DNA from 4 places in the Syntrophomonas sp. UBA1041 genome. Region 1 is predicted to be linked to each of the others. Evidence: riboswitches for the same ligand, from Rfam matches in the RefSeq annotation. Region 1 holds a riboswitch; each other region holds the start of a gene.
What was found. A riboswitch is a leader RNA that binds a small molecule or an ion and turns the genes downstream of it on or off. The one in region 1 is predicted to bind molybdenum cofactor.
Positions count from the first base shown of each region.

Region 2: it holds a riboswitch for molybdenum cofactor, as region 1 does, so the genes downstream of both, B2633_RS11760 ([FeFe] hydrogenase, group A) here and fdhF (formate dehydrogenase subunit alpha) in region 1, are expected to answer to the same signal.
Region 3: it holds a riboswitch for molybdenum cofactor, as region 1 does, so the genes downstream of both, pruA (L-glutamate gamma-semialdehyde dehydrogenase) here and fdhF (formate dehydrogenase subunit alpha) in region 1, are expected to answer to the same signal.
Region 4: it holds a riboswitch for molybdenum cofactor, as region 1 does, so the genes downstream of both, B2633_RS12035 (Ig-like domain-containing domain) here and fdhF (formate dehydrogenase subunit alpha) in region 1, are expected to answer to the same signal.

Region 1 covers NZ_DCEA01000107.1:32,899-40,950, forward strand. Annotated here, with positions in the region: gene fdhF (formate dehydrogenase subunit alpha) at 1-2,377, opposite strand, end outside; molybdenum cofactor riboswitch at 2,585-2,721, opposite strand; gene B2633_RS15765 (hypothetical protein) at 2,677-2,802, shown strand; gene B2633_RS15770 (glycosyltransferase family 4 protein) at 3,273-4,415, opposite strand; gene B2633_RS15775 (glycosyltransferase family 4 protein) at 4,399-5,523, opposite strand; gene B2633_RS15780 (DUF3231 family protein) at 5,944-6,999, opposite strand; gene B2633_RS15785 (Msr family ABC-F type ribosomal protection protein) at 7,803-8,052, shown strand, end outside.
Region 2 covers NZ_DCEA01000074.1:3,899-11,950, reverse strand. Annotated here, with positions in the region: gene addB (helicase-exonuclease AddAB subunit AddB) at 1-1,649, opposite strand, end outside; gene B2633_RS11765 (nitroreductase family protein) at 1,747-2,571, opposite strand; molybdenum cofactor riboswitch at 2,805-2,921, shown strand; gene B2633_RS11760 ([FeFe] hydrogenase, group A) at 3,356-4,519, shown strand; gene B2633_RS11755 (iron hydrogenase small subunit) at 4,532-4,891, shown strand; gene B2633_RS11750 (formate dehydrogenase subunit gamma) at 4,907-5,566, shown strand; gene B2633_RS11745 (hypothetical protein) at 5,567-5,755, opposite strand; gene B2633_RS11740 (YkvI family membrane protein) at 5,739-6,830, opposite strand; gene B2633_RS11735 (YcdB/YcdC domain-containing protein) at 6,851-8,052, opposite strand, start outside.
Region 3 covers NZ_DCEA01000087.1:3,339-9,848, forward strand. Annotated here, with positions in the region: partial or broken gene B2633_RS12775 (EFR1 family ferrodoxin) at 1-241, shown strand, start outside; gene B2633_RS12780 (P-loop NTPase family protein) at 633-1,283, shown strand; gene B2633_RS12785 (NUDIX hydrolase) at 1,283-1,753, shown strand; gene B2633_RS12790 (hypothetical protein) at 2,077-2,352, opposite strand; gene pruA (L-glutamate gamma-semialdehyde dehydrogenase) at 2,481-4,079, opposite strand; molybdenum cofactor riboswitch at 4,298-4,417, opposite strand; gene B2633_RS12800 (AbrB/MazE/SpoVT family DNA-binding domain-containing protein) at 4,791-5,018, shown strand; gene B2633_RS12805 (ABC transporter ATP-binding protein) at 5,015-5,749, shown strand; gene B2633_RS12810 (ABC transporter permease) at 5,746-6,483, shown strand.
Region 4 covers NZ_DCEA01000078.1:94-8,145, forward strand. Annotated here, with positions in the region: partial or broken gene B2633_RS12020 (adenosylcobinamide-GDP ribazoletransferase) at 1-262, shown strand, start outside; gene cobT (nicotinate-nucleotide--dimethylbenzimidazole phosphoribosyltransferase) at 339-1,421, shown strand; gene B2633_RS12030 (methyltransferase) at 1,421-2,494, shown strand; molybdenum cofactor riboswitch at 2,654-2,771, shown strand; gene B2633_RS12035 (Ig-like domain-containing domain) at 2,849-3,640, shown strand; gene B2633_RS12040 (FecCD family ABC transporter permease) at 3,724-4,731, shown strand; gene B2633_RS12045 (ABC transporter ATP-binding protein) at 4,733-5,554, shown strand; gene B2633_RS12050 (ABC transporter substrate-binding protein) at 5,568-6,680, shown strand; gene B2633_RS12055 (S-layer homology domain-containing protein) at 6,786-8,052, shown strand, end outside.

The DNA.
Region 1 (8,052 bases):
AGTGCTGCATGACCCGACCGGTGCACAACAAGATGGGATAATCCGCATCGGGTAATTCTCCCGGAGGAATATGCTCATTGGGCTGGAAGCCTCCCAGCCCGCGGGTAAATTTGCCGATATGCAGAATGGGCGTACCGGGATGATCATTGGAGGGGCAGGGCCAGTGCACGGATTCTTTTTCCATACGCTCAAAGCTGATGCCGGCCATGGATGGAGATAATGATGCCATTTCAGCCCAGATTTCACTGGGATGGTTATAGCTCATGGGGTAGCCCATGCGGGTGACCATCTGACAAATGGTTTCCCAGTTGGCCTGCCCGGGCAGAGGCTCAATAGCTTTACGAACCCGCTGAGGCCGGCGTTCGGTATTGGTAAAGGTACCGTCGCATTCGGCGAAACTGGCGGCCGGCAGCACCACATCCGCAAATTCGGCGGTTTCGGTCAGGAAAAGTTCCTGTACTACAAAAAAGTCCAGCCGTTCCAGGGCTTCTTTGATATGATTGGCATTGGGATCGGTCAGAACCGGATTTTCACCCAGAATATACATGGCCTTGACTTTTCCTTCATGGGCGGCTTCAAACATTTCCGGGATCTTCAAACCCACTTTATCAGGCAAGGAAACGCCCCAAGTCTTTTCATGTTTTTCCCGGGCGGCCTGGTCGGTAACACTCTGATAGCCGGAATAGACATTGGGCAGAGCGCCCATGTCACAGGCCCCTTGAACGTTGTTCTGTCCGCGGACCGGGTTGACGCCCACCCCCGGCCGGCCGATATGACCGGTCAGCATGGCCAGGTTGGCAATGCTCATAACGTTGCGGGTTCCGCAGATGTGTTCGGTGATGCCCAGTGAATAGAAGATCATGGCCTTGTCAGTGGTGGCATACAGGCGGGCCACCCGGTAGAGGTCTTCCACGGCGACCCCGGTTATCTCGGAGACGCGTTCCGGCGTGTATTCGGCGGCCAGCGCTTTCATGGCTTCGTAATTTTCAGTGCGTTCGGCAATGAACTTTTTGTCTTCCAGACCTTCTTTGATAATGATATGCATTAACCCATTGAGCAGCGGAATATCGGTGCCGTGCTTCTGCCGCAGCCAAATGTCCGCTTCAGCGGCCAGTTCGGTGCGACGGGGATCGCAAACCACCAGTTTGCAGCCTTTGCGCGCTGCCTGGCGCATTTTATAGCCGACCACCGGATAGGCTTCAGTAGGATTGATGCCAATCAGGAATAACAGTTCGGCTTCATCAGAAATTTCAGCAATGATATTGGTCATGGCGCCGCTGCCGAAAGAATTAGCCAGGCCGGCCACTGAAGGAGCATGGCAGGTGCGGGCGCAATGGTCGACATTGTTGGTACCCAAATGAGCCCGGGTGAACTTCTGTACCAGGAAGTTTTCCTCATTCGTGCAGCGGGCTGAGCTTAACGCCGCAAAGGAATCGGGACCATTCTTGGCTTTGTTTTCGTTGAACTTCTGGGCAATCAGCTCAAAAGCTTCGTCCCAGGAAGCCTCCTCGAATTTACCATTGCGCTTGATCAGCGGAGTTTTAAGGCGCTTTTCATTGTAAATGAAATCCCAGCCAAAACGTCCTTTTACACACAAGCTGCGACCATTTACCGGAGCATCTGGATTGGAGAGCACGCCGATCACTTTGCCCTGGTTTACTGCCAGGTCGAAATTGCAGCCGGTGCCGCAGAAGGGGCAGGTGGTTGTGACCCGTTCCAGATCCCAGCGGCGGGCCTTTCCGGCCATGGACTTTTCGGTCAGTGCCCCGGTGGGGCATACCGCCACGCACTGCCCGCAGAAAACGCAATCCGAATCAATGTAAGGAACATCCCCGGCGGTGGTGGCTTTACGGTGGAAGCCGCGATGCAGATAAGACAGGTTGTCCTTGCCGGTCATTTCTTCACAGGCTCTTACACAGGCGCCGCACAGAATACATTTGTTCAAATCCCGGATAATGAAGGGATTGCTTTCGTCTATGGCATAGCTGTGTTTCTCCCCTTGGAAAGCACTTTCTTTCACGCCGTACTGGTAGCAATAATCAGCCAGCTTACAAGCACCCAACTTGTCGCAGGTCATGCAATCCAGGGGATGATTGGCGATGAGCAGTTCCAGGATGGTTTTGCGCGCCTCGACGACGGCAGGCGAATCAGTGTGCACGATCATTCCGGGTGATACCGGTGTTACACATGAAGCGGGCAGCAGGCGGTTACCTTCTATTTCCACTACGCATAAGCGGCATGCTCCCAAAGGACTCAGATCCGGATCATAGCACAACCTGGGAATAGGAATGCCAGCATTTTCAGCAGCCTGGAGTATTGTGCTCCCCGCCGGGGCTTCAACCTCCTTCCCATTGATGATCAGTTTAATGAGTTCCACTACCATCACTCCTTTCAATAATTCCAGGGATAAGCAAATAAAAAACCTCCTATCTGAATAGAAGGAGGGCCTTCATTGCCATGGATAATCCTGTCAATGACTTGCATTCAAATGCACGCTCCTTCCCCTGTCCAGAAACGCCTCAAGGCGCCCATTGCACATCAACACCCAATGTTCTGCTCAGCAAAACCAGGGCAGCGCAAATAGATTTCTCGGCCAGTGACTCCTTTCCAAATAAGGGAGGCAAACCCGTTTCCAGATTTACCGTACTGGTATATAACCAAGTCGGCTAAATCCCCATGGCCGAAGCTTTAGGAGAAGTCGCTTTGGAGCTACGCTTTGAAAAATATCAAATTTTCAACATGAATATAATGGACACGCAAGTTCGCAGGGCAAAAGCACACATCGCTTGTACAATGAACTGAGAGAGGAGAAAAGCTTCGTGAAAGGCTTATCTGAAGCAAGATATACCTTTAACCAGGCTGGTTGCAGGCATTGGCGTGGGTCGTATGTCGGCAGCCAGAAGCAGTTAAGAAAGGCTTCCATGAATTCAATTCTCCAGTTGCGCTATTGTGTTTTGAAACACGATGAACCACCGGCTCATGGGCGATTGCTCACCCGCAACACTTGATGGTTGGCATAAACCCTGCCATTGAAAGCACTTTCTCACCTCCTTTTATGCTGCACTTGTGACGCCAATATTTTAAAAACAGTTCAGCCTATCAACAAAAGAATTTTGTTCTTATCCGACATTAAAAACTGTCTTCAAAATACACAGACGTATTCACTTATCTAGTTCGACAGTCTATAAGATATTCCTTCTTGTAATTCAATATATTCCTATAAATAATATATAAACCGCATGATTTCGAAATCATGATCAATCCCGTTTCCCTCAGCGTGAATCCGAGCTGACCATCATCTGGAAAACATCATAATATTGGGCTGCTATTCTCTGCGGATCATATTCCTGAGCCAGGGTGTTTTTGATACGGTGCAGTTCGCTTTGGGGCGGACGATTCTTGAGAAGATGAAGTATTCTTTCGGCCAAGACCTGGTGGTCCCGGGCAGGTTCATAATAATTCACCAGATTTCTGGTGATTTCCGGGATGCTGGTCTCGCGGGTGGTCAATACCGGCACTTCGCATAACGCCGCTTCAACCGGGGTCATGCCGAAACCTTCATGCAGTGAAGGTGAGATAAAAAGAGCGGCATTTCGGTATAGATAATTTCTGTGCTCATCTGATACATAACCGGTCATAATCAATTTTTTGATATTATTCCGCTGCGCATACTGTTCGGGGTCGATACTGAGCTTTCTTTTCGCCCCGGTAAGCACCAGGTGATGCTCCACCTTATCTTCGATCAGTTGAAAAGCTTTCAATAAGGTAATGAGGTTCTTTGGCTCGCGTATGGAATTGACGCTTAATATATAGGGCCTTTCCAGTGGGTAGTCCCTGATATTATCAGCGTCGCCCCACATGGGGTTATTGACTACAGTAATCTTGTCGGGCTGGGCATTAGGGTAGTATTTCAAAATATCCTGCCTGACGAACTGTGAAGGCGCCACAATATGAGCGGCCTGGCGGATCGCATTCTCATAGCGGTACTTTATATACCTTAAATAATTACGGTTAAATCCCTGCGGATAATTCCTGAAGAACAAATCGTGCACCGTTATGACCGTAGGTATTTTTTCACTGATATAATCATCGACCTCGTAGAAGGGATGATATAGCAGATCATAGCGGTCTTTATTTAGAAAATGAGGTAAGCGGCAGCGGTTGATGGAAAGCGACTGCAAAAAGAAATGATATTTGTTGACACTGCCGAATTGTCTCATGGAGGCTATAGGGATAACCTTAGCTTCCGGGAATAAATCCTGGCATTTTTGGCGGAAGGCAGTGGTGACAAACAGGTGGAAATCATTCAACTTACCGATAGCCTGCAGGCCTTTAAACAGATTTAAGGCAAACTGTCCGGTTCCGTCAGGCTGTTCGCCGCCCGCCAGGTAAGTGAGATTAACCGCGATCTTCATTCATCAGTTCTCCCAGGAATTCATAATAATCAGCGCTGATTTTGGTATAAGCGTAATTAGCCAAATACTCACATTTGATGGCTTCGAGTTTTGCCGGGGATGGTTCGGTATGCAAAACTTCCAGAATTTTTTCCGCCAAACGGTCGGCATCATCGGCGGGTTCGTAATAGTTTAACAGATTGCGGGTTACTTCCGGGGAGGCTCCGGTTATCGACGATATTACTGGTATACAGCGGATGGCGGCTTCGATGGCAGGCATCCCAAAACCTTCAAAAAGCGAAGGATTTACGAACAATGAAGCCTGGCATAACAGCCGGTGAAGCTCCTGATCTTCCAGAAACCCGGTGAATTCAACCCTTTCGCCCAAATGGTTCTTCTCCACGTAATTTCTCAGGAATTCCGTATCCCGATTCAAGCGACCGACCAAAAGAAGATTATGCTCGATCAGTCCCATGATTTTCTCAAATGCTTTGATTAAGGTAATGGTGTTTTTGTGGACATAAGCAATATTTATGGCGCATATATAAGGCCTTTTACGGTGGTATTTCCGCGTTGAGGGAATGAAATCGGTATCAATGGGATTATAAATCCTGGTTAGCTTGGATTTGTGTTGGGGATAGTAGTACTCAATCTCCCGGCGGTCATAATCTGAAATGGCAATAATCTTGCTTCTCAGCTTAAAATCGAAATAGTATTGCAATCCATATATGATCCGCTCCCTTAAAGAAGACTGATCGGCATTAATTATGTTCTGTATATCATGGGGAAGGACAACTGTAGGTATCTTAAACTGTTTCAGGCCGGTATTATAATGCGGGAAAAAAAGCACGCCGATGTGCTGCTCTTTTAGCAGCCGGCTTAGCCTGAAGGTGTTGCAAACGCAGTCAGACAGTGTTTTCTTCCCCCAAATATCCTTATAAGGGATGAAAGTAAAGGTAGCATCAGGGATACTGCTCTGTATGACCCCGGCTGAGTATTCGTAGGCAAAAATATGAATATTCCGGGATTTGCCCAGGGCTTGAAATCCTCTGAGTAGATTGAAAAACACCTGCTCTTTACCGCCGCTATGGGTGCGGTTCAAAAAAAATGCCGCTATTCCGATCTTCATGACGTACCTCATCATGAATTATATACTTTTTCGCGTTCATTATGCCACATAGGATGACAAATAGATACGCTTATAAAGCTGCGGAACAGGGGAAAGATGCTGACTGCATAAGCGCTAAGGCGCTGCCGGAGGATTAAATTGTCTATCATGAGTTCTTCAACATAAATCGCCGGCCGGATTTCATCATTCCAAGGCCTGATCTTTGCCTTTACCCCATTAAAGACGATGAAGACTTCCGAGAAAAATCCCTGGCCGTCAGGGATTTGAGGAGTAGATTATCGCCAAGGCGATTTATAAATAATTGAAGTTCGAATAATGATGAGATTGAGCAGTGATTATAAACGAGCGCAGTCTGGCTGCTGATAGGTCGGAAGAAAAGGGGGCAGCGTCGAGCAGTTCTTTATAAACGAGCGCGGTTTATTAATGTTGGGGGTGGTCTTCTATATCCCTTCTGTCGACGATACGAAACGGTTCTTCATACCAGCCGTTATCAATCATGATATTCATTCCATCCTCAGTATATGCGGCAATTTTAGTCATAGCCAGGGTATATATGGCGCTTAGATCCCGACGCGGGCTGGTGGTCAAGGAGGTCGCATAGTTTGTAATGCCAGCGGAAGAAATTAGAATAGTATGGAACATCATCAGTTTATCTGAAAACGGCGGAGTTGTGGAATCGTTTACCATACAGTCCCAATGCCCTGAAACAGGAACATCCTCCTGGAGCATGGTTGAACTAAATGTTGCGATCAGATCGTCGGCCAATTGAATTCCACGATCCAGGTATTTTTTAACCTGCTCCGATTCAGCCGTCTGTCTGAATCCCATCAGCAATCTTTTCCCAATATTATTGGTAACAATACCATAAAACAGACTCGATATCTCCTGGGATAACAGGCTTCTTTTATCACCCAAAACTCCGCTTAAAAAGTCTTGTTTCTTGACGTAATCAACCTCTTTGGAGATTGTGACGACGGGAGGCCTTATATACAGACCTTTGGACAGCAATATGTTTACTGTTGTGTTATACAGGTGGATGGATGAGTTTACGCAATGATCATAGAAATCTCGAATATCAGCTCTACCTGAGGTAACGAAGGACAACCCGTTGATAGCCAGTGCGATCTTATTGGAATTAATCAGATAATAGAGGTGATAGGGATCTGAGAAGAGTTTGGGGGCTTCCAGGTTAACGTCGCTGTTTCTAAAGCCATGGGGAATAGGCAAACCCTCTTTGTGCAAGATATCGGCAGCCCGGTTGACTCTAATGCTGCATATCTGAAGCGCATCTTCTATTACGGGCCTGATCTCCAAATCCTCCGTTGTTTCATAAAAGTATTTAAGGACACAAACAAATAGGGAGTACTGCATGTAAGAACTCCATAACGCACCAATTTCTGTAGCATTTAACGGTACGTTATCAATTTGCGCAATGGCCCTGTCCTCCATAAGGTTTGGATCATATTGGGTTCTCATTTAGTCCTCCATTTATGAATTGGTTTAGGCCTATTTTATCCATGATCGCTGCGGTTATTCAGGTCAGATGCAAGTGGAGACGGTTTTTGACCTGTCTGGAATTTAAGCCGGTCTCGCAACCGGCTTAAATTCCAGTTTATTTGATTTTGATCTGGCATTTCCTGCCTACGACAATCTTTTTAGACGGTATATCCATATGTTATGAACCTGACCTGTATTTGGTTAATAAGGTATCTTCAGGAAAAGAGGTTTTAACAGCCATTTTTACCAAGCCTCATAATGCCGCTCCAGGCTGGGTTTGGGCAGGCTCAATAACGGTCCTGAAATTGACAGGTATACAATGTTCATATTAAAATTGCTTTAACTTAAATCATAGGAGACATTATATCTATGTGGTCTATTCGTTTAAGATAAGCCAGCTCAAAATCTTGCAATAACCTCCACAATGGTGGGCTTTTTTGCTGTGCTTATTTTGAACGAATCAGGAAAGTGGATACAGTGCGTCCGGATGTTTGGGGTTGTGCCATCTTCCCCGGCATCTTGGTTAGACATTGGTATGCAGACTAAAGCTCGCATTGCGGTTTTAGGCTGCATTTTTTATTGTCCGCAGCAAGAAGCCTGCCCTCCCTGAGAACGCAAGCAGATTGGTTCCAGCTATCAGCAGGTTTTGTCAAAAAGACTGACCGATGTTAAAGGGGGCACATTTATGTATTATGTCTTTTCGTAGTCCTTCCTGTATAAATTGCAGGTTTTTCCCTGCGAACAAGTTATAAAACGTGCAATTTCACACAGGAGGAAGGAAAATGGAATTACTGATAAAAGCAACAGAGGTCTGTGTAGAATACAGCGGACGTGACATTCTGGATATCGATGAATTAGTACTGTACGATTATGACCGTATCGGTCTGGTGGGGGCAAATGGTGCGGGAAAAAGCGCCTTGCTCAAGGTTCTTTTGGGGGAATTAACCCCGCCGGGATGTAAGATCAAGCGGTTGGGACGATTTGCCTACATCCCACAGCTAGATGAGGCTATTTGGCAGGAGACCAGGGATT
Region 2 (8,052 bases), on a different contig from region 1:
ACTGTTGAGGGGATAAAACCCAGGTCAGAACAGGCCAGGCCCGCCTCCAGCACCTGACGGAATTCCTTGAGATCGGTATCCTCTCCCCCCAGGACTTCCGCAATCTGATCCAAAACCTCCACGCAAACATTCCAGATCTGGCTGTTCTCACTGGCCAGTTCGAAGCGTCCCTGGGAGATCAATTCTTCAACCCAGGTTTCCAGGCCTTGTGGAATTTGCATCTCTTCCAGCCATTCAAACCAGGCCCGGGCTATTTGTGACCAGGAGGATTCAGCCTGCACTTTTTGGGCCAGCGACTGCAGAGGATTGACCAATGCCTGGCGGTAGAGATTCATCTCTTCCCGCAGGCTTTCCTCACCCAATGTAAAGGGCTCCAACCAGCCGCGTCCTCTAATGTTATAACGCCAGGCATAATTCTCCAAACGGTCACAATCCCGCGTTTCTACAGGAGTCAGTCCGGTTTTTATAAGGCGCAAAACGTCCTCCAAACGATAATACCTGGTCAATACATCCAGGGCGGAGAGCATCAGCTCAACCAGGGGGTGGTGCAGAATACTGCGTTTATCGTCCAGGAAGTACGGGATCTTATACTCGTCAAAAATCCTCTTGATCAGCCCTGAATATGCGGCGGTATCGGAGCAGATAACCGCAATATCCCGATAGCGCGCCCCTTGCCGCACCAGGGCCAGGATCCTCATCGCCAGTGCCTCTACCTCGTCCTGCGGGCTGGGGAGCGCCGCAATGGAAATAGCGGCGGGTTGCTCCGGAAAAGTGCGGTGGGGATAGGCGTAAAGCTCTCTTTCCAGGTGCATCAGTTCAGGGCTGAGCTTGCCGGGGTTCTTGACCGTAATTATATGTTCTTCCAAACCCGCATTTTTAGCCTGATCATGCCAGCGGCTATAGTAATAGCGGGAAAGCGCGAAAATTTCCCGGTCCCGATCCTCGCCTCCCAACTCCATGGTGAGGCTTATGGCCGTGGAAACAGCGGTTTTCATGAGCTGTTCAATCAGCTTCAGGGTGCTGGGCGAGAAGGTAGTGAAATTGTCGATCCAAACCCGGGCCCGGCTTAAAAAACGCGATTGGGGAAAGCGTTCGATAACCAGATTTAAATAATCTTCGCTGTCCACATAATGATCCTGGAGGTGAGCGTTGAATTTATGGTATAGCAGAGAAATGTCATGCAGTTTGCTTTTTAATAATGTATCGTCAGATAGGCTGCGGGCGCATTCATAAAGAACCCCGCTGTCCACGGCGGATCCTTTTAATTCAGCCAGGATCTGACTGCATTGCTCGATGAAGCCGGGCTGCCGGCAGGCCTGGCGATAAACCGTGAACTGCTCCTCACAAGCGGAGATCACCTTTTTCAGTACCATGTATCGCCCCTGCTGGCTGAGAAGAACCCGGGTGCGCCCCCCGGCTTCATTCAAGACCCTGGCGCCGAGTCGGCTGGGGCTCAGTACCTCAAGTCTCATTATGCCGGGAAGATCGAGTTGATTGATCACTTCCCGCTCGGCCTGCAGGGTGAACTGCTCCGGCACCAGCAGGATCACGGGGTCATCCCGGTTGAGATTCAGCTCCTCCCGGATCTCAGCCATTACCTGCCGGGTCTTGCCCTGACCGCAGCGCCCCATTATATAACGGATGGCCAAACCCTCATCCCCTTAAACTCAATAGTTTTTTTTTATCATACTGGTTTCTCATTCCAGCAACAAGTGGGGCGCGCGGGAGAACGAAGCAGGCCTAGGTTCATCGCCAAATGATCCGTGGCGCGGTGCGGGGTGGTATCCGGTGATACTGGTATTTGGGGTAGCCTATCAGCATAGCGCCAAAAGCCTTGTGGCCTTCGGGCAGGGCCAATTCCTGCATAAGTGGCGGGAAGGTTTCGGCAGCCGCCCCGACAAATCCGGCCCAGCAAGCGCCTACGCCCATAGAATACGCCGCCAATTCCAAATAAGTCAACGCTATGGTGCAAGATCCTTGGGAAACATGAATATCTTCAGGCGCATGGGCTATAATCAGATGCGGAGCATTGCGGCATATGGTATCAATCCCCTTATCCCAGGCATAGCACACGGCCTCCATGTGCATCACCGCGGCTATCTGGGGCATATGTTCGATAATATAGCGCATCCAATCCACTACCAGGCCTGCAATATGGCGCACCTGGTGTTTATCTGCAACGACCAGCCAATGAACCGGCTGCATGTTGTGGCCGGAAGGGGCATAAGCGGAAACATCAATTAGTTTTTCCAGGATGGCACGATCAACGCTCTTGTCTTTGAAACTGCGGATAGAGCGCCGTGATTTTAAAAGATGCTCCACCTGAGCGGGGGCAGGAAGCAGACCGGGATCAACCGGCACACAATCAACGGAATTTACGGTTTTTACAGATATGGCCTGGTGCGGACAAACCGCCACACAATGGCCGCAGCGCAGGCAAAACTGTTCGGCTCTTTTTACTGATCTCGGGAAGGCGTCCAGTTCTCTGAATACAATAAGTCTGGCCGGACATTCGGCGGCGCAAATACGGTCGCGTTTGCATTTGGTCTGATCGACGGTTAAAAAGCTCAATGAACTCTCCCCTTATCTATGTATCTTGACACCGCATGGTGTTCTCCCCATTATAGCACGGGCTTGCTTTGGCAGAATACCGTCCTGACAGCCGGGGCGGCCTGTTTGTTTTTTCCAAGATGATCTGCCGCGTCTCCCCATGATGATCGGTCAGGTTGGGGATGATGCCCCGGTTGACTATTGCATGAGATCTCCAGGAGGTGTATGATTACGAATAAGTAATGAATAATAATTTTCAGTCTTCACTCTCCGAGTCTCATTGCCTGAATAGATATGGTATTGAGACCGACAGGGTTCAACGGGAAACGGTTGGGCCTCCCATTGTGGAAAGGAGTCCGGTAGGAAGGCTTTAGTTGGATTTGCCTTTTAGCCAGCCCTTTTTGCAAGGTCTGGCTTTTTGAATTCTGAAACAGTCTATGACCGGTTTCAGACCCCGGCCCTGAGAATTAATGATATCAAATGATACATCCGGCATTCAGAAGAATATCTATTTTCATTAGTTAATTCTATTTTTTAGGTGAACAAAACCATGAAGGTTTACCCCTAAGGGGCAGCGCTTTCATGGTTTTTTTTATTCTATTTCCCCCAAATCTGTTTAACCCGTCAAAGCATGGTTTGACGGGTCTATCTCCAACAACGCTCCTGATGGGGCTTATCTGCATATTGGTTTGATGCATGTTGATAAAAGGGAGGTTGAGAAACAAGATGAACCGTCCAGCCCGATATGAAGGAGGTGTTATGATTTAAACCCAGGTTACAGTACTTCATCAAAAGGAGGTAGGATATGAGTACAGCAGTAATCCAAGGCATCATTAATGTAACCGGCGATTGTAAAGCCTGTGACCATTGCACGTCCATATGTCCCACCGGCGCCATCAGCGGACTGCTGGGACAGAAACACAAAATCAATCATAATCTTTGCATCAACTGCGGACAATGCTTGATCAGCTGCCCTTTTGGCAAGATCGAGGATGTCAGCCGGGTTGATGAGGTGAAGAAGGCTCTCGCCAATCCCCAGAAGTATGTGGTGGTTCAGGAAGCGCCCGCGGTTAGAGTAGCCCTGGGCGAGGAGTTCAGCCTGGAACCCGGCGCCAATGTGAAAGGCAAAATGCATGCCGCTTTGCGCAGACTCGGTTTCAATCAGGTATATGACACCGAGTTTGCCGCCGACCTTACCATCATGGAGGAAGGAACCGAATTAATAAACCGGGTGTTCAACGCCCTGGGGGTGGCCGGCAACGAACATAGCGGGCCGCTGCCCCAGTTCACTTCCTGCTGTCCGGCCTGGATCAAATATGCTGAAGATCAGTATCCGCTTGTACTGCCCCATTTGTCGTCGGCCAAATCTCCCCAGCAGATGTTCGGAGCGGTGGCCAAGACTTACGCTGCTGAAAGACTGAATGTTGATCCCGTGAATATGTATGTTGTCTCGGTAATGCCATGCACCGCCAAGAAGTATGAATGTGATCGTCCCGAGTTTATCGCCAGCGGATATAAAGATGTCGATGTGGTCATTACCACCAGAGAACTGGCCCAGCTGATCAAAGATGCCGGCATAGAATTCCTGAATCTTCCCGAGGAAGCAGCGGATAGCCTGATCGGTTCTTCAACCGGCGCGGCCACCATATTTGGAGTAACCGGCGGTGTCATGGAGGCGGCTTTAAGAACCGCCTATGAATTATTGAGCGGCCAGTCACTGGATAATGTTGAATTCAAGGCGGTTAGAGGCCTACAGTCGGTCAGAGAGGCGACGGTGGAGATACCCGTCAAGTCTCTGGGCAAAACCCTGCCTGTCAATGTAGCTATCGTAACCGGAACCAAATATGTTGGCAAGCTGATTGAGGATGTGCTGGCAGGTCGCAGCAAATATCATTTTATAGAAGTCATGAACTGTCCCGGAGGGTGTATCAACGGCGGTGGCCAGCCCATCCGAAGAGAAATGATTTAGGAGGGAAAGGGAATGAAGTTTTTCACCGAAAGTGAAGGCATGACCAGACGGCAGTTTTTTAAGGGAGCGGGCATGCTGACCGTGGCCGCCGTATTCCTCGGTGTTTTCAGTAAATTGGGATTTGATGCTCTGGCTGCCAACACCGACTACATTGAAAAAAGAGCCGCCGGAATGTATGCTTTGGATGAAAAGATGACCCTCAGAAAGTCGCATGAAAATCCGGAAATCGCCCAGATTTACAAGGATTTTCTTTCGCCGGGCGAAGTAAAGCCGGTTAGCGAAAAGGCCCATCATCTGCTGCATACCAAATACGGCCAAGACATCCCCGATTTCATCGCTGAGTTGAAAAGCGGAGCCCATGAAGCTGCATAATTAGGAGGGAAACGAATGAGCAGTACTAAAGGCAAGGTCTTAAAACACGGTGCCCAAACCCGGACCATGCACTGGGTGCATTTGATCGCTTTTACCATTCTTGGTCTGACTGGTGTCGGTTTTTACTGGGATATCAATATTATCGGCAATATATTCGGCGGATTCGGCAATGCTTCGCTGGTGCACAGATGGGCCGGAGTCGTTTTTACCGCTGCCCCCGCCCTTTATATTCTGCTGAATTTTGACCGGTTTTCCCGCTTCATTGACACCATAACCCACTTTTCCAAAGAAGATTTTCAATGGTTAAAAGTAATGGGTGGATATCTCCCTTTTATTAAGGTGGATAAAGCTCCTCCCCAGGATAAATACAATGCCGGCCAAAAAATGTTGGGAGTGATGATCATCTTCGGTTGTATTCTGATCATACTGACCGGTTTTCCCATGTGGATATGGCGCCATAGTCTGCCGCCGGCATTCCTGGGCTTTTGCTATAATGTGCATTTTTGGACCGCGATCATTATGATCTTATTAGTCGGCGGCCATTTCTTCCTGGCAGCCATCCATCCCAAATCCAGAGTGGAGTTTGCTTCGATGATGCTGGACGGCTATATCGATGCTGAAATTACCGCCCATCACAACCAAAAGTGGTATGCTGAGCTTAAAGAAACCAGTTGATTAAAACTGCACCAACACATTGCGAAAAAGCGGTCTGCTTCCATTCAGACCGCTTTTTTCAGCAGAGGGCAGCGGGCTGGAAAACAAGGCCATCCCTGCGGCTGTGCCCGCCGATTTCCTGCCAAACTCGAACACCAGGGAGCAGAGACGGCTGGTTGGCCATTCCACCCTGTCAATGATCAAAGTCAAACTTTATTCTCTTCTGCTGCAATGATAAAAAATGCATGACGATACCGATCATGGCAAAGAACCCAAAATAGCCGCAGACGGGTAAGACAATGGCTATTAGCTCTTTAAAGCCGGCAATACTCCCCATGAAAGCCGCCACCATCAATACTGGTATCAGAATGCTTCCCTTTATATTTTTGATTTTCTTGATGCGGAAAGTTACCCCAAAAAGACAAGATAATGAACTCCCAAACATTCCGCAAAGCAGAAGAACTGCATAGACCAGTCCCCAAACAGGATGTATTTTTTGGGCAAGAGTAAGCATGGGAAGTTCTGCATCTGCCAGCATAGGTTGATTCAAAATCAAAGGGAGCAAAATGCAGACGAATACAATCATTAATTGAACCGCCCCCTGAAAAATCCCTTTATGAATAGCTTTATCTTCTTTTACATCTGTTGCAATCGGCACCAGTATGGACATGACTACCATCATGTTATAGGAAACAAACACAATCGCGGCAAACAGCCAGTTTCCAAGCAAAGGATTTGCCCCGGAAAACGGTCGGGCAACCATATTGCTTCCATCAAAATATATAAATGATAAAATACCAGAGATCATAGCCACCACAATCAAGAGAGGAACTGTAATACTAAATGCAGTCAAGACCCCTCTAGCTTCCCACAGTGCTACTACCCCCAGAGAGATAGCCATGAGTGCATTTCCCATGATTGTTGGGATGCCGAAGATCTGATGCAGCAGGGCTCCAGCTCCCGCTGTCATAATAACGACAACATCAAACAAGAAAAAAATAAATACCCCGCCAAATACTGCGCGGAGCCAGGTTTTTTCTTTTCTTACAATGATTTTGTCAAACTCTGTAATTCCTGTTCGGTTTGAAATTTTCATAACAAAGCCGCTAAGCAGCAATAGCATCAGGATGGCAAGGAACATTCCTATCAGTCCGAAACCTCCAAATACTGCAAAGAACTGCATAAGTTCCTGTCCTGATACAAAACCAGCGCCCAATAAACTTCCTGTAAAGGCCATGGCAATCTCTCGCGAGGTTATACTCTTCATGTGCTCTAAATTACTCATATCCCTTTTTGCCCATGGCATTATCGGTACCATATTGAAGAGCCGGGCTGCCGTAGGGCCCGGGGAGCCAAACGGCCCGCGACCAATGCCATTTGAGCCCAGCTTACCTCTTCCTGAGGACGAAAGTTTCCGGCTGAATCAGGGGTTAGCAACCCCAATCCAGATACCAGGCCTACATAATTGGGTTTATTGGCGCTGATTTGCCCAACATCCCGGAAGGGGGTGTCAATGCGGTTGGGCATCTCGGCTATTTCCTGGAAGCCCAGACTATTAACCAGCCAGATGGCCAGATCTTCCCGGCTAAGGGGCTGATCGGGCAAGAACGCCCCGGCAGATGGAATGATGCCACGTTGTATGGCCAGCTTAAAAACACTCAAATCGGGATCATCTTGGGGAATATCGGCCAGGGAAACCTCTATCTGCTGTTCATCTTCCCGGTAGTCTCGTGGATTGGTGGCCACGACCAGAACCTTCAAGATTTCCCGCCGGGTCATGGCCTTATCCGGCTGCACGGTGTCAGAAAGCAGGCCATTATTGTTTAATAATGATAAGGCCGGTGCTGCCCAGTGGGCACTCCAGGGTTCAGATTTATCCTTGGATAGCTGTGATAGTTGAGAATTGTTAAGGACTTCCCCGGTTACGGCATTAAATACCGTATAGGGAATTAAGTAGGCCGGGATGCTCTCTCCAAGAGTCATATACTGTTCGTCTCTGGCCAGGATGTAACTGAACTTGAGGCTCTCCGCCGACCAGAGCTTATCTTTAATCATTTGTGGATCCTGCAAATGAGGCAGTACTTCACACTGCACCGGGCGCCACTGCTTCAAATAGGCTCTTATTTTACCATTGCTTCCATCCAGGGTAATGTTAATACCATCCCTGTTAAACGGAATTCCGTTAACCAAACGCACAAACTGGTAATGATAATAGCCCCGGTCATCTTCCCAATTGGTTTGGCAAAATGCCACCTGCTCAACCTTGTCAGGGTCAAATTTCCGGATAGCCGCCTGGGCCAAATCTTTGCCTTTGGCATAGGTCATGACCGGCTCAGAGCTTATTCCATCATAGTCCTCGTCGCTAAACCCGATTACTTTTCCGGTAAAGGCATTGACCTCTACCCGCAAATGGCTATGATGCTTTTCAGGATCTTGCAGGCTGTAGGACCAGTGTTCCTCCCGGATTCCGCCCCCGCTAGAGCCTCCGCTCCCACTTTTGCGGATTT
Region 3 (6,510 bases), on a different contig from region 1:
TGTTAACCCTATATTTTATCGCTTCTTTATTAGTGCCAAAGGCTTTTACGTGACTGAAAAATGTGTGGCATGCGGAAAATGCGTCCGGCTCTGTCCGCTGAACAATATTCAGCTGCTGGAAGGTAAGCCAGAGTGGGGCGGGGAATGCACCCATTGCATGGCTTGCATCTGCGGCTGTCCGGAGGAAGCCATTGAGTATAAGAACAAATCCAAGGGCAAGCCCCGGTATTATCTCGGGTAGGAGGGGCTAACGCGGAGAATCAATAGATGGAGAATTGGGGCTCTAAAAACGGAGGCAAAAAATGCGGCATCAATTAATTATCATTGACGGACATTCAACGGTCGGGAAATCGACAATATCAAAGAGTGTGTACCAACAACTTGTTAATCAGGATCAAGCCTGCTGGCTTCATGAAGAATGTGAAAAGCATCCGATCAGAGAAGGCGAGTTCGAAGCTGGCGACATAAACTCATTGGATGGCATGGAATTAAACCGGCAGTTGATGCTGGATAAATGGCGCAGGCTGACCGAAATTATCAGGCAAAGCGGCCAGGTCTTTGTTATGGAGGGTTGCTTGCTGCATTCAGTAGACAGGTATCTCCTGCAAAGTGTTTGGGATGCAGAGCAGATTATGAACTATTTCGGTCAAATCCTGGAGATAATTCAACCGCTTAATCCATTGATTGTCTTTTTGCACAGGCCAGATCTGAAAGCAAGCTTTGAAAAAGCGTTTAAAGCACGCGGCGAACGTTGGCGGGATTTAATACTTGGGCTTCCGCTGCCATCCGGTTATCTTAAAGCGCACCCGCATGCCGAAGAGGATGACGGCGTCAGCATTTTTGAGGGATTATTATATGAACAGGAACAAATGGAACAAACATTTGCCCAGTTGTCTTGTGCCAAGTTAAAAGTAGACACAACAGAGGAACAATGGGAACAGTATATTCGCGAAATCACAGAGGCAGCCGGATACCAGTTTCGCAGGGAAGAGCCTGCCCTGCCACAAATTGAGAAGTATTGCGGTGCTTACCGGATTCAGGATGGCAAAGGACTCTGGAAGATAGGATTTGACGATAGCGCTAAGTGTTTCTATACCTCTTTATTTTGGCCTTATATGCCTATGAAATATATCGGCGACGATCAGTTTGAATTGATTTCATTTCCGGTCACCCTGAAATTTGATTTTACAGGCGCGGGGAGCCAGTTTACGGTTGCTGGCAATTACGACTGGGATTGTAATGGAAAGACATTTATCAAAGTCCCCAATGCTGAGGTAAAATGATGAGTATCATAATCAACTTTCATAACTCAGATGACGCGATCCACATTGCTAATGATCAGCTGAAGTTTGCTGTTATTGCGGCGCGCTATCGCGGCCAGTGGATTTTCTGCCGTCACAAACTCCGCGATACATATGAAATCCCCGGCGGACACAGGGAGCCTGGCGAGGATATCAATGATACGGCCAGGCGCGAACTGCAGGAAGAGACTGGTGCCGCTGATTTCGCTCTAGCGCCGGTTTGCGTATATTCGGTTACTCGGGATGGAGTCAAAACTTACGGAAAGCTCTTCTTTGCCGAAGTGAACGCTCTGGGTGAATTGCCGAAAGAGATGGAAATCAAGGAGATTATCGTGGCGGATAATCTGCCCGAGAAATTGACTTATCCGGCAATTCAACCGTATTTGTTTGAAAGAGTGCGGGAGGGCCTGGCTGATCGCGCCGATCGCGCAGAACGCGCAGATCGTTCGTGAGAGGCTTGGCGGCAATCATGGCGGCGGCCTTTGAAATAGCTTCTGCGCCTGCACAGGATCCCGGATAGCCGGGCAGTGGCAAGAAAGGGATTACGTCGCTTAACCATTAAATCCGCAAGTTTCACGATTAATCCTCCAGTGCCTTGGCTGGGATCAATGCATCGTGAATAGTATGCGCATAATTGAATGAAAAACCGCCTTGAAGCCAACATTCTTCGGTTTCAAGGCGGTTATTGCTGTGTGCCGAGTATTGTAAAGGTCGTGGTCCAGTCAAGGTCATGTCGCAGTTGGGGAGTCTGTCCTTGAGGAGGGCACAAAAGCTGCTATTTTGCCTGTTTGAGCTTGTTTTGCTCCTCGTTTAGTTCCTTGATCATTTGCAGCATCAGGCGATGCTCTTGCGCATTTTGCCGAAGGTCCTGTGCAATCTGTCGGTGCTCCAGCGTATTTTGATCAAATTGGCGGCGGTTTTCCTCGATGTGCGCCTCCAGTTTTCGATCTATTCTGTCGGACTTTTCATTGAGCGTCTGCAACCCTTCGCCGAACACCCTAAACTGTGATCTGAGATCCTCCAGGATCACGGCTACTTTGGAATCTTCCATTCCGTTCACTCCCCAAGGATTTCTTATACCTATTTTATCACAGAGCTGCCAGATTAAAAAGGCTGCTTGACAGGCCGTACAGATTGGACAGATCAGGCAGGCCGGAAAAGGAAGAACAGATATGTGACTTATGACTCATCCATGAACCGATACCGGTAGCCGATTGGCGGGTTCAAGTTCTCTTTGATAGTCCTGGGGTTGACCCAGCGTAGCATGTTGAGTTTGGATCCGGCCTTATCGTTGGTACCGGAAGCTCTGGCACCGCCAAAAGGCTGCTGGCCAATGACAGCTCCGGTAGGGCGATCATTAATATAAAAGTTGCCGGCAGCGTGCGCCAAGCGCTTTTCAAGCTCAACGATCGCACTACGAGACTGGGCAAAAACAGCGCCGGTCAACCCGTAGATTGAAGTGGAATCGCATAGATCCAGAGCGGCGTCCAAGCTTTCATCCGGATAGACATAAATTGTTAATACCGGGCCGAAGATTTCTTCCACCATGGTTTTGAAATGAGGGTTGGTCGTCACTATTACGGTTGGTTGGACGAAGTAGCCAACAGTGTCGTCACAGCCGCCACCGCAGATAACCTCCGCTTGGCCTGATTGTTTGGCGTAATCGATATATGATTTGATCGACTGATAGGCACCGGCATCAATCACTGCTCCCATGAAGTTCGTGAAATCCTCAACGTCGCCCATTTTGATTGAGTTGACTTCTTCGATCAGTCGCTTTTTTACTTCAGGCCAGATGCTGCAGGGAATATATGCCCGGGAAGCTGCCGAGCATTTCTGTCCCTGAAACTCGAAGGCACCTCTCACCAGAGCGGTTACCAGCGGTTCAATAGCAGCGGAAGGATGGGCAAACACAAAGTCCTTGCCGCCAGTTTCCCCAACCAACTTGGGGTAAGAACGGTAATTAGGCAGGTTTTTGGCGACCGAAAGCCACATCGATTGGAATGTCGCCGTGGATCCAGTAAAGTGCAAACCGGCAAACCAAGGATGTGAAAAAGTGCCTTCTCCGATTATATTGCCTGGACCGGGGATGAAGTTAATGACTCCGGGGGGTAGACCGGCTTCCTGAAGAACCTGCATTACCTGATAGGAAGAATACACCGCGGAAGAAGCCGGTTTCCAAAGCACCACATTTCCTGCGATGGCAGCGCTGGTAGGCAGATTGCCTGCTATCGAAGTAAAGTTAAAAGGTGTCACCGCCAGCACGAAACCTTCCAAAGGCCTGTACTCCATACGGTTCCAGGAACCTCGCGCCGAGATTGGCTGTTCAGCATAAATCTCGTTCATAAAATATGTGTTGAAACGCAGCATATCCGCAAGTTCGCAGACTACATCAATTTCCGCCTGATGGGCTGTCTTGCTCTGGCATAACATTGTGCCGGCGTTCAACGTACTGCGGCCAGGACCGGCGATTATTTCAGCTGCCTTAAGAAAGATAGCGGCACGATGCTCCCAGGGCATAGATTCCCATTCCCGGCGCGCGGCAAGCGCAGCCTTGATCGCTTCTTGCACTTCATTCTCGCCAGCCATGTGAAATGTACCGATTACGCAGTCTTTGCGATGGGGTATAACGCATTTGGCAGTTCGGCCGGTATATATTTTGCGGCTGCCGATAACCAGAGGTATTTCAACCTCACTCTTTCCAAGCCGGGCAAGGTGTTTCTTAAGTTCATCCCGTTCCTGGCCTCCGGGCGTATATGTTAATTCCGGTTCGTTCATCGGTTTGCTGATTTTAAAAATTCCATTAGGCAATATTTTTCACCTCAACTGTTTACTAGGTACTTAGCCTGAGTACGCTTGATGATGTTAGTGCCGTTAGAAAATTGCGTTTGCAGTCTGGTTTTCCGTGTGTTCCAAAAGGTTGAAAATGAAAACGGAAAACAGAAAGCCAGGCTAACGCATGGTATTTGCGCTTAACCCGGCTCGATTTTTAGAAAACTCAAATAGCCCACTCTCCTTTCCAAAAGGGAGGCGCAACCGTTTCCAATTGCACCCTATCGGCTATGACGCCATATCCTTGCGACTGCAGGCGACATAGCTCGGAGAAGGTTTGTCAATTTTTATTTTTTTGGTACTCAAGACTATGCAACTTTTGCATACGATGATTCGCTGCCCCACAGCCAATATCCTTTACAGTTTGGCTGGCGGTTCTACTCTGGGTTGTCGGGCTTGACAGTAAGGCTGGATGAAGGTAGAATGTGAGTATCACAAGTTATACAAATTATACAAGACATACAAGTTATCTAGAATATGCATGTAATACAAGTTGTACTGGTTATACGAGAAATTTGGGCAAAACTTTAGTAAGGGCAAATTGGCCGCATCGCAATCCGGATCGCATTATCCGCGACAACTAGACCCCCAGTCTAAGTTGGGGTAATAATGTCGACGGACATCGGCTGCACAACGCCATAAATGGGGGTGTTTTGAATGGAGAGACCAGATGGAAAATTCATGAGCACTGTTAAAGTGGGGGAGAAAGGGCAAATCGTAATTCCAAAAGGAGCGCGGGATATCTTTAATATTAAGCCCGGCGACACATTGCTGCTGCTTGCCGACAAAGAGCGGGGCATTGCTATTGTGCGCAACGAAGAGTTTATACAATTTGCTAACGCCATTTTCGCAGCACAGGGAAAACCGGAGGAAGAGCAAGAATGAGTGCAATTATCACCACGGATTTAACCAAGAAATATGGTGTACGCACTGTTGTTGATCGACTGAGTATGACAATTGAGCAAGGTGAGCTTTTTTCTTTGCTGGGTGTCAATGGGGCCGGTAAGACAACCACAATTAAGATGCTCTGTGGCCTAAGCAAACCGACCAGCGGCGATGCGCAATTGCTTGGCGACAGCATCGTCAGTGATCCGTATGCTGTCAAGAGCAAAATCAATATTTCCCCTCAGGAAACCGCCGTTGCCCCTAACCTGATTGTCGCAGAGAATCTGGAGACTATTGCGCGCTTATACGGCCGCAGCAAGAAAGAGGCGGCCGAAAAGGCGGACGAAATGATCCGGCGCTTTGGTATGTCCGATATTGCCAGAGACAGGGCGAAGACACTCTCCGGAGGATGGCAGAGGCGGCTCAGTATCGCCATGGCTCTCATTTCAGATCCCCAGATTCTGTTTTTGGACGAACCGACTCTAGGGTTGGACGTCTTGGCCAGACGTGAGTTGTGGGGCGTAATCCGCAGTCTGAAAGGCAAAGTAACGATCATTCTGACAACACATTATCTGGAAGAAGCCGAGGCATTGTCAGACAGAATTGCCATCATGGCCAAAGGCCGACTCAAAGCAGTTGGAACTGCCCAGGAGCTGATGGCTGGCACTCACACGCAAAAGTTCGAAGATGCATTTGTAGCGCTGGCTGCTGAAAGCGGGGTTGAATTATGAAATCATTGGCATTTGCTGCACGCAATCGTAAAGAATTGCTCAGAGATCCGCTCAATCTGGCTTTTGGCCTTGGGTTTCCCCTGGTTTTGATGCTGCTGCTTTCTGCTATTCAGGCAAATATTCCAGTCAGCCTGTTTGAAATTGAAAAACTTGCTCCTGGTCTGGCAGTTTTTGGCCTGTCTTTTATCTCTCTTTTCTCTGGCACCTTAATCGCCAAAGACCGGGGTACATCATTTCTGATGCGTTTATTTGCCTCGCCCCTGTCGGCGTCTGATTTTATTCTGGGATATACCATGCCGCTTTTTCCGATGGCGATTTTGCAGAGTATGGCCTGTTTTGGCGCTGCATTTTTCCTGGGCATGGCAGTGAAAGTCAATGTACTGATCGCACTTATAACGCTCATTCCCGCAGCAGTCCTGTTTATTGCTATCGGACTACTGGCAGGCAGTCTGCTTAATGATAAACAGGTTGGCGGTATTTGCGGCGCATTGCTGACTAATTTGAGTGCCTGGCTGAGTGGCACATGGTTTGATCTGAACTTGGTGGGAGGAGCCTTCAAGACTGTGGCTGACGCACTGCCTTTTGTGCATGCGGTTAATGCCGCCAGGGCCGCTGTTTCAGGCAATTATGCCGCCATTTTCCCGGACCTCTGGTGGGTGATTGGTTACGCAACCGGTATACTGGCATTAGCTGTCATTGTATTCCGGAGGAAAATGAGCAGTGATGCTAAGTAGATTTTTTTAAGAGATCGCACAATAACA
Region 4 (8,052 bases), on a different contig from region 1:
GATATTCTGGGCCTCAGCAACCATCCTGGCCGCAGTCTTTGCCGTACTGGGCCGGTATATGACAGGTCAGCCTGACGGCGGAGCAGCGGCGGCGGTCGCAAAGGGCGTCATGCTGCTCGGCGTTGTTTGGGCCGGCACATTCGGCCTGGGACGGTATATATCAGGCAAGATCGGCGGTATGACCGGAGATACCCTGGGCAGCATGAGTGAATGTATTGAGGTTTTGACTCTGCTGATATTATCCATAATGCTGGCAGATTAAAAAATAAAGACCGCAAGCACGACCAGGGAGCGTCTCCCGCTGCCCCGGGGGTTTAAGAAGAGAGGAGGCAAGCCAAATGGGATTAAAACTGGAAGAAGTAATTAGCCGTATTGAACCGGTGAGCGAGGAATGGGCTGTAAAGGCAAGAAAGCATCTCGATAACCTGGCGATTCCGCAAGGCAGTCTGGGGGAGTTATTGAACCTGGCCGAGCAGCTGGCTGCTATCAAAATGACCTTGAAGCCTTCAGTGCGAAAAAAAACGGCGGTCACTATGGCAGGAGACCACGGAGTGACGGAGGAAGGGGTCAGTCTTTTTCCCCGGGAAGTCACGCCCCAGATGGTGGCCAATTTTGTAGCCGGTGGAGCGGCCATCAATGTGCTGGGCGAGGCGGCGGGCGCCCAGGTAGTCGTGGTGGATATGGGCGTGGCCGCCGATCTCAGCGAATTAGTGGAAAAAGGTCAAATCCTTTCCTATAAGGCGGGGTATGGAACCAGAAATATGACCAGGGGCCCCGCAATGACCCGTGAAGAGGCCAAAATGGTATTAGAAGCCGGCATCGATATTGCCGGCCGCTTGGTTGGGGAAGGGGTTGAACTGTTGGCCACCGGAGACATGGGTATCGGCAACACCACCCCCAGCAGCGCCATACTGGCTGCTTTTACAGGTTGTTCCGTTTGTGACGTGACCGGCCGGGGTACCGGACTTGGCGACGATGCTTTAAGAAACAAAATCCGGGTTATTGAAAAGGCCTTAGTGGTAAACCAACCCGATGCCAATGACGCTGTGGATGTGCTGGCGAAAGTGGGGGGGTTTGAAATAGGGGGTATTGCCGGCCTTATTCTCGGCGCCGCTTACCATAGGGTCCCGGTTATCATAGATGGTTTTATATCCTCCGCCGGAGCTTTACTGGCTAAAAAACTGACCCCTGATTCTTGGGGATATATGATTGCTGCCCATCAATCCCTGGAATACGGACATCGTCTTATGCTCGAGGAACTGGGCCTTAAACCGCTCTTAAACCTGAATCTGAGGCTGGGGGAAGGGACCGGGGCGGCCCTGGCCATGAACATCGTAGAGTCGGCCGCACAAGTAATAGGCAAAATGCTTACCTTCGAGGATGCCGGGGTAAGCAGGAATACTGCGGGGGTGATCGCATAATGACTTCCTTAGCCTTTATTAATCATGATCCTCAGGATGCCGGTCCTCAGTATCTGGAGGACCTGGCTACGGGGTATTGGTTCTCGGAAGTGCTGTTTCATGCGGTTGAAATGGAAATCTTTACTTTCCTTGAACCTGATGGAAAACCTCTTGAAGAAATTGCCGCGAAGTTCAACCTGAGCGCAGGTGCTATAAAGCGGTTCTTACAGGCCCTCGGTGCGATGGGATTGATAAATTGTCAGGGGAGTAACTGTTGCAATACCAAAATGTCCAGTAAATACCTGGTTCTGCATTCCCGGTATTATCAGGGAGATTCCATTCTATGGCGGAAGCAGCTCACTGCCAGCTGGCAAGGCCTTAGCAAATGCCTCCGAAAAGGGGGGAGAGTGGATTTTGGCTCAGACCAGCCGGATCAACGACGGGATAGAATAAGAAAATATATCAAGGCCATGGATCGAGTGGCCAGGACTAAAGTTGAGGAGCTGCTTGCCATTTTCGAAGGTCTAAACATGGAGGGCGAGATTCTCGACGTAGGCGCTGGTTCCGGGGCCGTTGCCGCCGGTTTTCTTGAAAAATTTACCGCCATGAAGGCTACTCTTATGGATCTCCCCGAAGTGCTGGAATACACTCGGGAGTTAATGGCGTCCCGGCAATGGGGAGGCAGGATCGACTATTGTGAGGCCAATGTTCTGGAAACATGGCCGGTAGATAAGGAAAGCTATTACCTGGTAATTCTCTCCAACATCATTCACGCCTATTCAGAAGCAGAGGCCGCTGTCCTTTTGGATAGGGCCGCCGAATGTCTAAAACCCGGAGGATTGCTATTAATCCACGATTTCTTCCTGGAACACTATCCTTTAAAGGCAGCTCTTTTCGATTTAAATATGTTCATCAATACCTACAATGGAAAAGTCTTCTCCTCAAAATGGGCTATAAAAGAACTCGATGGCCTGAAACTATACGCAACCGGGCTTATTCCCTTAGCCACAGATACGGCGGTAATCCTGGCAGCAAAAGATAAAAAGATACTGACCAGACTATCGCTGGATAGATCAACTTTTTCCTCTGAATAAGACTACCGGCACAAAGGTTAACCAGGTGGCATACAAAACGGTAAGCGTAAAGTGCAAGGCAGGGCAGGTTATGCAAGCCGCTTCCCTACATTTTGCCGGGTTTTCCAAAAAGGAAATATAACAATTATGTCGAATGGTTGATGTATAAAATCGAATAATGCTGTGTTCGGTTTTCGAGTTACTGTACCTAAAGATAAACCATGGACAGTTGACCGACAGGGTATAGCGGGAAACGGCTATGCCTCCCGATGCGGAAAGGAAACTAGACCAGTGCCACTATGTCCAGGCCTTATTTGTGGTGCTTAGTCAGTTGTTTTCTGCAACTGACTTTTATTATTCATGGGGGGTAGAATTATGAGAAAAAACCAGCAAATCCATTGGTCGTTATGTATTGCGCTATTGTTTTGTTTGCTCTTACCCGGTTTTGCGGCGGCTGCTGACGGAGACGGCGATGGGGATGGTTCCGGTGGAGGAAAGCAGCAGCCTCTGGTCATTGAAAGCGTAGTTCCGGCTGATGGCTCTACTGGTATAACCCTTACCCCTGAGATTAAAATTACCTTTAACAAAAATGTGTGCTATATGACGGTTCGTGAGAGCAACCGAAATTGTTTTTCCATGTGGACGGGGAACACCCGCATACCTATTGAAGTGATCATGGCAGATGATCAGGTGGAACGGGAGAAACGTAATGACGCCATTGTAAAGCCTTTGCAAAAGCTCCAGGCAGGCACTCTGTACAGAATTGAAATAGCTCCCAATATGGAGTCTAAAAGCGGGGTTACTTTAGGCCAAAAGGCTACGGTTACCTTTACCACAGCCGGTGCCGCAGCAGGTGAACAGCCGGTTCAGCAGACTGGAGAGCTGGCATCGTCACCCTCAGCTACACCACCCACAAACCCGCAAGCGGCTGCTCCTTCAGAATCATCTCCTTCTGGGACCGTTGAGGGCAGCCCGCCGGACATGACCCAACAGGAAACAGAATCCGGAACTGTTGCTACGGCAGGACAAGAGCAGGTTCAGCCAGGCCAGCAAGATGTTGCCGAACAGAAGGAATATAGGAACAAGCGAATTGCCGTCGACCTGGTTATCGTCGCTGTCGCCGGGCTGGGGGCCTGGTGGTTTTACAGAAAACGCCGCGGCCTCTAATGAGTTGCCATATTAGATTCAGTGTTAGTGACGCTGCCTGATCATTGCCGCAATAAATATAACAAAGCGTGTTGGGGTGAGTTGTGACGAAAAAGATATGGATGTTTTTGCTCTTTATTGCGGCACCTTTCCTGGTAATTCTGGTTTCATTGTTAATCGGCCGCTATCCGGTTGATATTGCCACCGTTATAAACATACTAGGCTGCCGTATTACCATGCAGCCTTGCTATATCGAAGATATTTATCAGACCGTAGTTTGGGATATCCGTCTGCCCCGGGCCATTTTGGGGGCTATGGTGGGTGGCTGTTTGGCTATTAGCGGGGCGGCTTTTCAGGGATTGTTTCGTAATCCCCTGGTCAGTTCGGGTATCTTAGGGGTCAGTTCTGGGGCCGGGTTTGGGGCCGCACTGGCCATAATCCTTTTTCATAAGGTGGCAGCTATTTACACCTGTGCGTTTGCCTTTGGAATTTTTGCGGTAATTTTAAGCTATTTCATAAGCAAGGTATATAATGGCACTCCCACTATCATGCTGGTTCTGGGTGGAGTGATCGTGTCATCGGTGTTTTCAGCCCTGCTCTCCCTGGCCAAATACCTGGCCGATCCCATGAATGAACTGCCCGCCATCGTCTTCTGGCTGATGGGCAGTCTAGCCTCCGCGCGCTATAGTGATATCATGATAGCCGGTATTCCTATGCTGGTTGGAGTGGGCGGAATAATTCTGATCAGGTGGAGGATAAACGTTTTATCAATGGGTGACCGGGAGGCTCATTCCTTGGGAATAAATACCACATTAAACAAAGGGATAGTCATAGCCTGTGCCACACTAGCCACTGCTGGAGCGGTTTGCGTTAGCGGTATAATCGGCTGGGTCGGTCTGGTAATTCCTCATATAGGGCGTATGCTGGTAGGCAATGACAACCGCGTCCTAATTCCGGTGAGCTTTTCATTAGGGGCTACATTTCTGGTTATCGTGGATGATTTTGGCAGAATCCTAACCGGCTCCGAAATACCTCTGGGTATACTCACCGCCATTTTGGGAGGACCTTTCTTTGTCTACTTGTTAAAGAAGACCAAAGGAGGTGGCTGGTAAGATGGCGCCATTGCTGGAGGTCAGGGATGTAAGTTTCAGATATCCCCAGGCACTCATCCTGGATAAGATAAGCTTCAATATTAACCCGGGAGAGATATTCTGCTTGCTGGGGCCTAACGGCTGCGGTAAAACCACACTTCTGGATTGTATTTTGGGCTGGCTCAAGCCGTATGCAGGCCAGGTTTTAATAAACGGCAGCCCCATCGATAATATGGCCGCACCTCAGATTGCCAGGCAAGTAGCTTATGTACCCCAAATGCACCAAAAAACCTTTCCCTATCTGGTGCGGGATATTGTCCTTATGGGGCGGGCTTCTTTTATTGGCCCGTTTGATGTGCCTTCAGAGGAAGATGTGGCCATCGCGGAAAAGGCTCTGGATATGGTGGGAGTTTCCAGGCTGAAGGATCGTCCCTATACGCAGCTGAGCGGCGGAGAGGGTCAGCTGGTGATGGTGGCCCGGGCGCTGGCACAGAACAGCCCGTTGATAATAATGGATGAACCCACTGCCCATTTGGATTACAGACACGAACTGATAATACTGGAAACGGTAGTTGAACTAGTCAAGCAGACCGGCCTGGCAGTCCTGATGGCGACACATGTACCCAATCACGGCTATTATTTTGAAAACCAGGGGATCAAAACCCGAGCCGCACTGGTGAAGGATAAGCAGATCATGGCCTTGGGAAAACCATCCGAGGTATTATCCGAGCAAAATCTGGGCGAGCTTTACAGCATAAGAACCCGCATCATAAACTGCGGACTTGATGATGGGGGGCATTTAAAACAGGTAGTGCCCATATGTACAATTAACTCAGAAAGTTAAGGGGGGTATAGCGTTGACCACATCAAGAGCCACGCAGCGGCTAAAGCAATGGCGCAGGATCAGCCTGGTATTACTGCTGTTGTTCTTAGCGCTGGCGGCAGCGGGTTGCAGCGGTAAGGCCGTAGACACTTCACCGGCTGAAAAACCGACTCAGATTATCACTGACAGTATTGGCAGGCAGGTAGAAGTACCGATTAATCCAGAGCGTATCGCCTGCCTGTGCCCGGAAGCAGGCTATGCCATAGCCATGTATGGCAAGGCAGGCACTATAGTGGCGACCTCAGGCGGAATGCAGCGAGATATCCTGTTAGTAGAAATGTTTCCCCACCTCAAGGGTTTGCCAGTACCCAAAAGCAATGAAGTAATAAATATCGAAGAATTACTGAGCAGCAAAGCGGAGCTGGTCTTTGTCAAAGGCGATACCACCAGCAATGAAGCCGAAATGGATAAATTAAAAAAGGTCAATATACCGGTGATTGCCCTGCAGTACGGCAATATGGCCGAACAACAATACGCCATGCAAATGATAGCCAAAATCCTGGGCACTGAAGCTGAAGGTCAGCGCTACACCGAGTTTTATCAGCAGACCGTTGCCGAGGTGCAGAAACGGGTTACGGCTGTCCCAGACAAGGACAGAGTCACACTCTATCATTCCACGGCCGAAGCCACCCGCACCGACACCGCCGATAGTCTGGCCGCGGATTGGACCAGGGCGGCCGGGATTACCAACGTGTCAGTGGGCCAGAGTCTGAAGTTCAGCGATGGCAATCATTATGCCAGCCTGGAACAGATACTCTTGTGGAATCCCGACTATATATTGGTTAACGACCCCAACCTGGTGGGATATATTATGGAGCATGAACACTGGCGGCCGCTGCAGGCGGTAAAAAATAACCGGGTTTTGCCGCTGCCCATCGGCATTTCCCGCTGGGGTCATACCTCTTCCCTGGAGACCCCCCTGGCGGTTTTGTGGACAGCAAAACTGGCCTATCCCGAGCTATTCAAAGATTGGGACATGGTCAAAGCGACCCAGGATTTTTATCAGGAGTTCTTTGACTGGCAGTTAGATCAGGCTACCGTCGATAAAATGCTGAAAGGCACGGGCATGCGGGCGGCCAAGAGCTAGATAACCGTGGCATGAAACTGCGGTAGAGCATAGTAATATATTTTTTAAGGCAGGTGAGTAAGGAAACAGTATTAAAGAATTATTAAAACGCGGGAGGTATTATCAATGAATTGCAAAGTTTATCGAAAGTCCACCACAGTACTTATGATGATTCTATTCTTGACGATGGCTGTAGTCGGCAATGTGTCCTCGGCATATGGCCAGGACATGAGTGTAGAATTGTTGTCTCCGGCGGCAACAGCCGTGAGTGGTGATGGCGATGCGGTTGTATTTCAGGTTAATGAAGCTTTAGAGAGTGAAAATATTGTCTTTCAGTGGAATTTCGGCAAAGGCCTGGATAATAATTTGGAGGCCAGTAAAGGCCTGGTTACCCTGGCTGCAGCAGGAGGCGAACCTATCAGTCTGGATATTGCTCAGGATTTCACCTATACTGAGCAGGAACAGCCTAAACTTAAACAATTGGAGCTTAATCTGCAGAATACTGACCTGGAACCGGGTGACTATACCGTTACTTTAGGCGCTGCCATACAGGCTAATAACGGCGATACTCTGGGGAAGGATTATGTATGGCGGTTCAGCGTTGCCGAGGCAGCTGCAGAAAAACCGGCTGCAAATCCTCCTGCCTGGCCCGAGGGAGCGACACTGACTGCATCTGATATAACAGCTGACAGCTTAACCTTGACCTGGGTTGCTGCCAGCGATGCCACAGCTTATAAAGTATTTGTCGATGGTGTGGAAACCGCAACTGTCAATGATGGTGTTTCCATTGAACTGAACGATTTAAAGGCCGGGACTTCCTATATCTTTAAAGTTGAGGCCGGCAATGGCGAGGTCTGGACAGATGACGGTCCCAGTGCAACTGTTGCTACTGCCGAGGCGGAGGCAGCAGAGGCTCCGCAGCTAGTTACGGCTGAAATCAGTAATAAAGGCGATATAAGTATAACTTTTGACCAAGCCATGGCTGATCCTGCCGGAACCGAAGCACAGTTTGCAGTGACTGTCGATGAAGCCCCGGTTGCGGTCACTGCTGTGGAAAACACCAACACCCCGGAAAAGATCAAATTAGTTCTGCAAACCAAAGCAGTGCAGGGACAAGTGGCTGCTATAACCTATACTAAAGGCGATGACGAAGCGCAACAGGTTAAGTCCTTGGAAGGCAGCGCGGTGGAGAGTTTTACCTACCGGATTGGTGAGGCAGAACCCCCGGCGGAACCACAAATTCCACAGCTTACTGATATCAACGGACACTGGGCGCAGGACAACATTGAGCAGTTAGTGGCTATGGGCGCTATAACCGGCTATATAGATGGTACTTTTGGGCCGGATAAAGGCATCACCCGGGCTGAGTTTGTCACTGTTCTGGTCAAGGCTT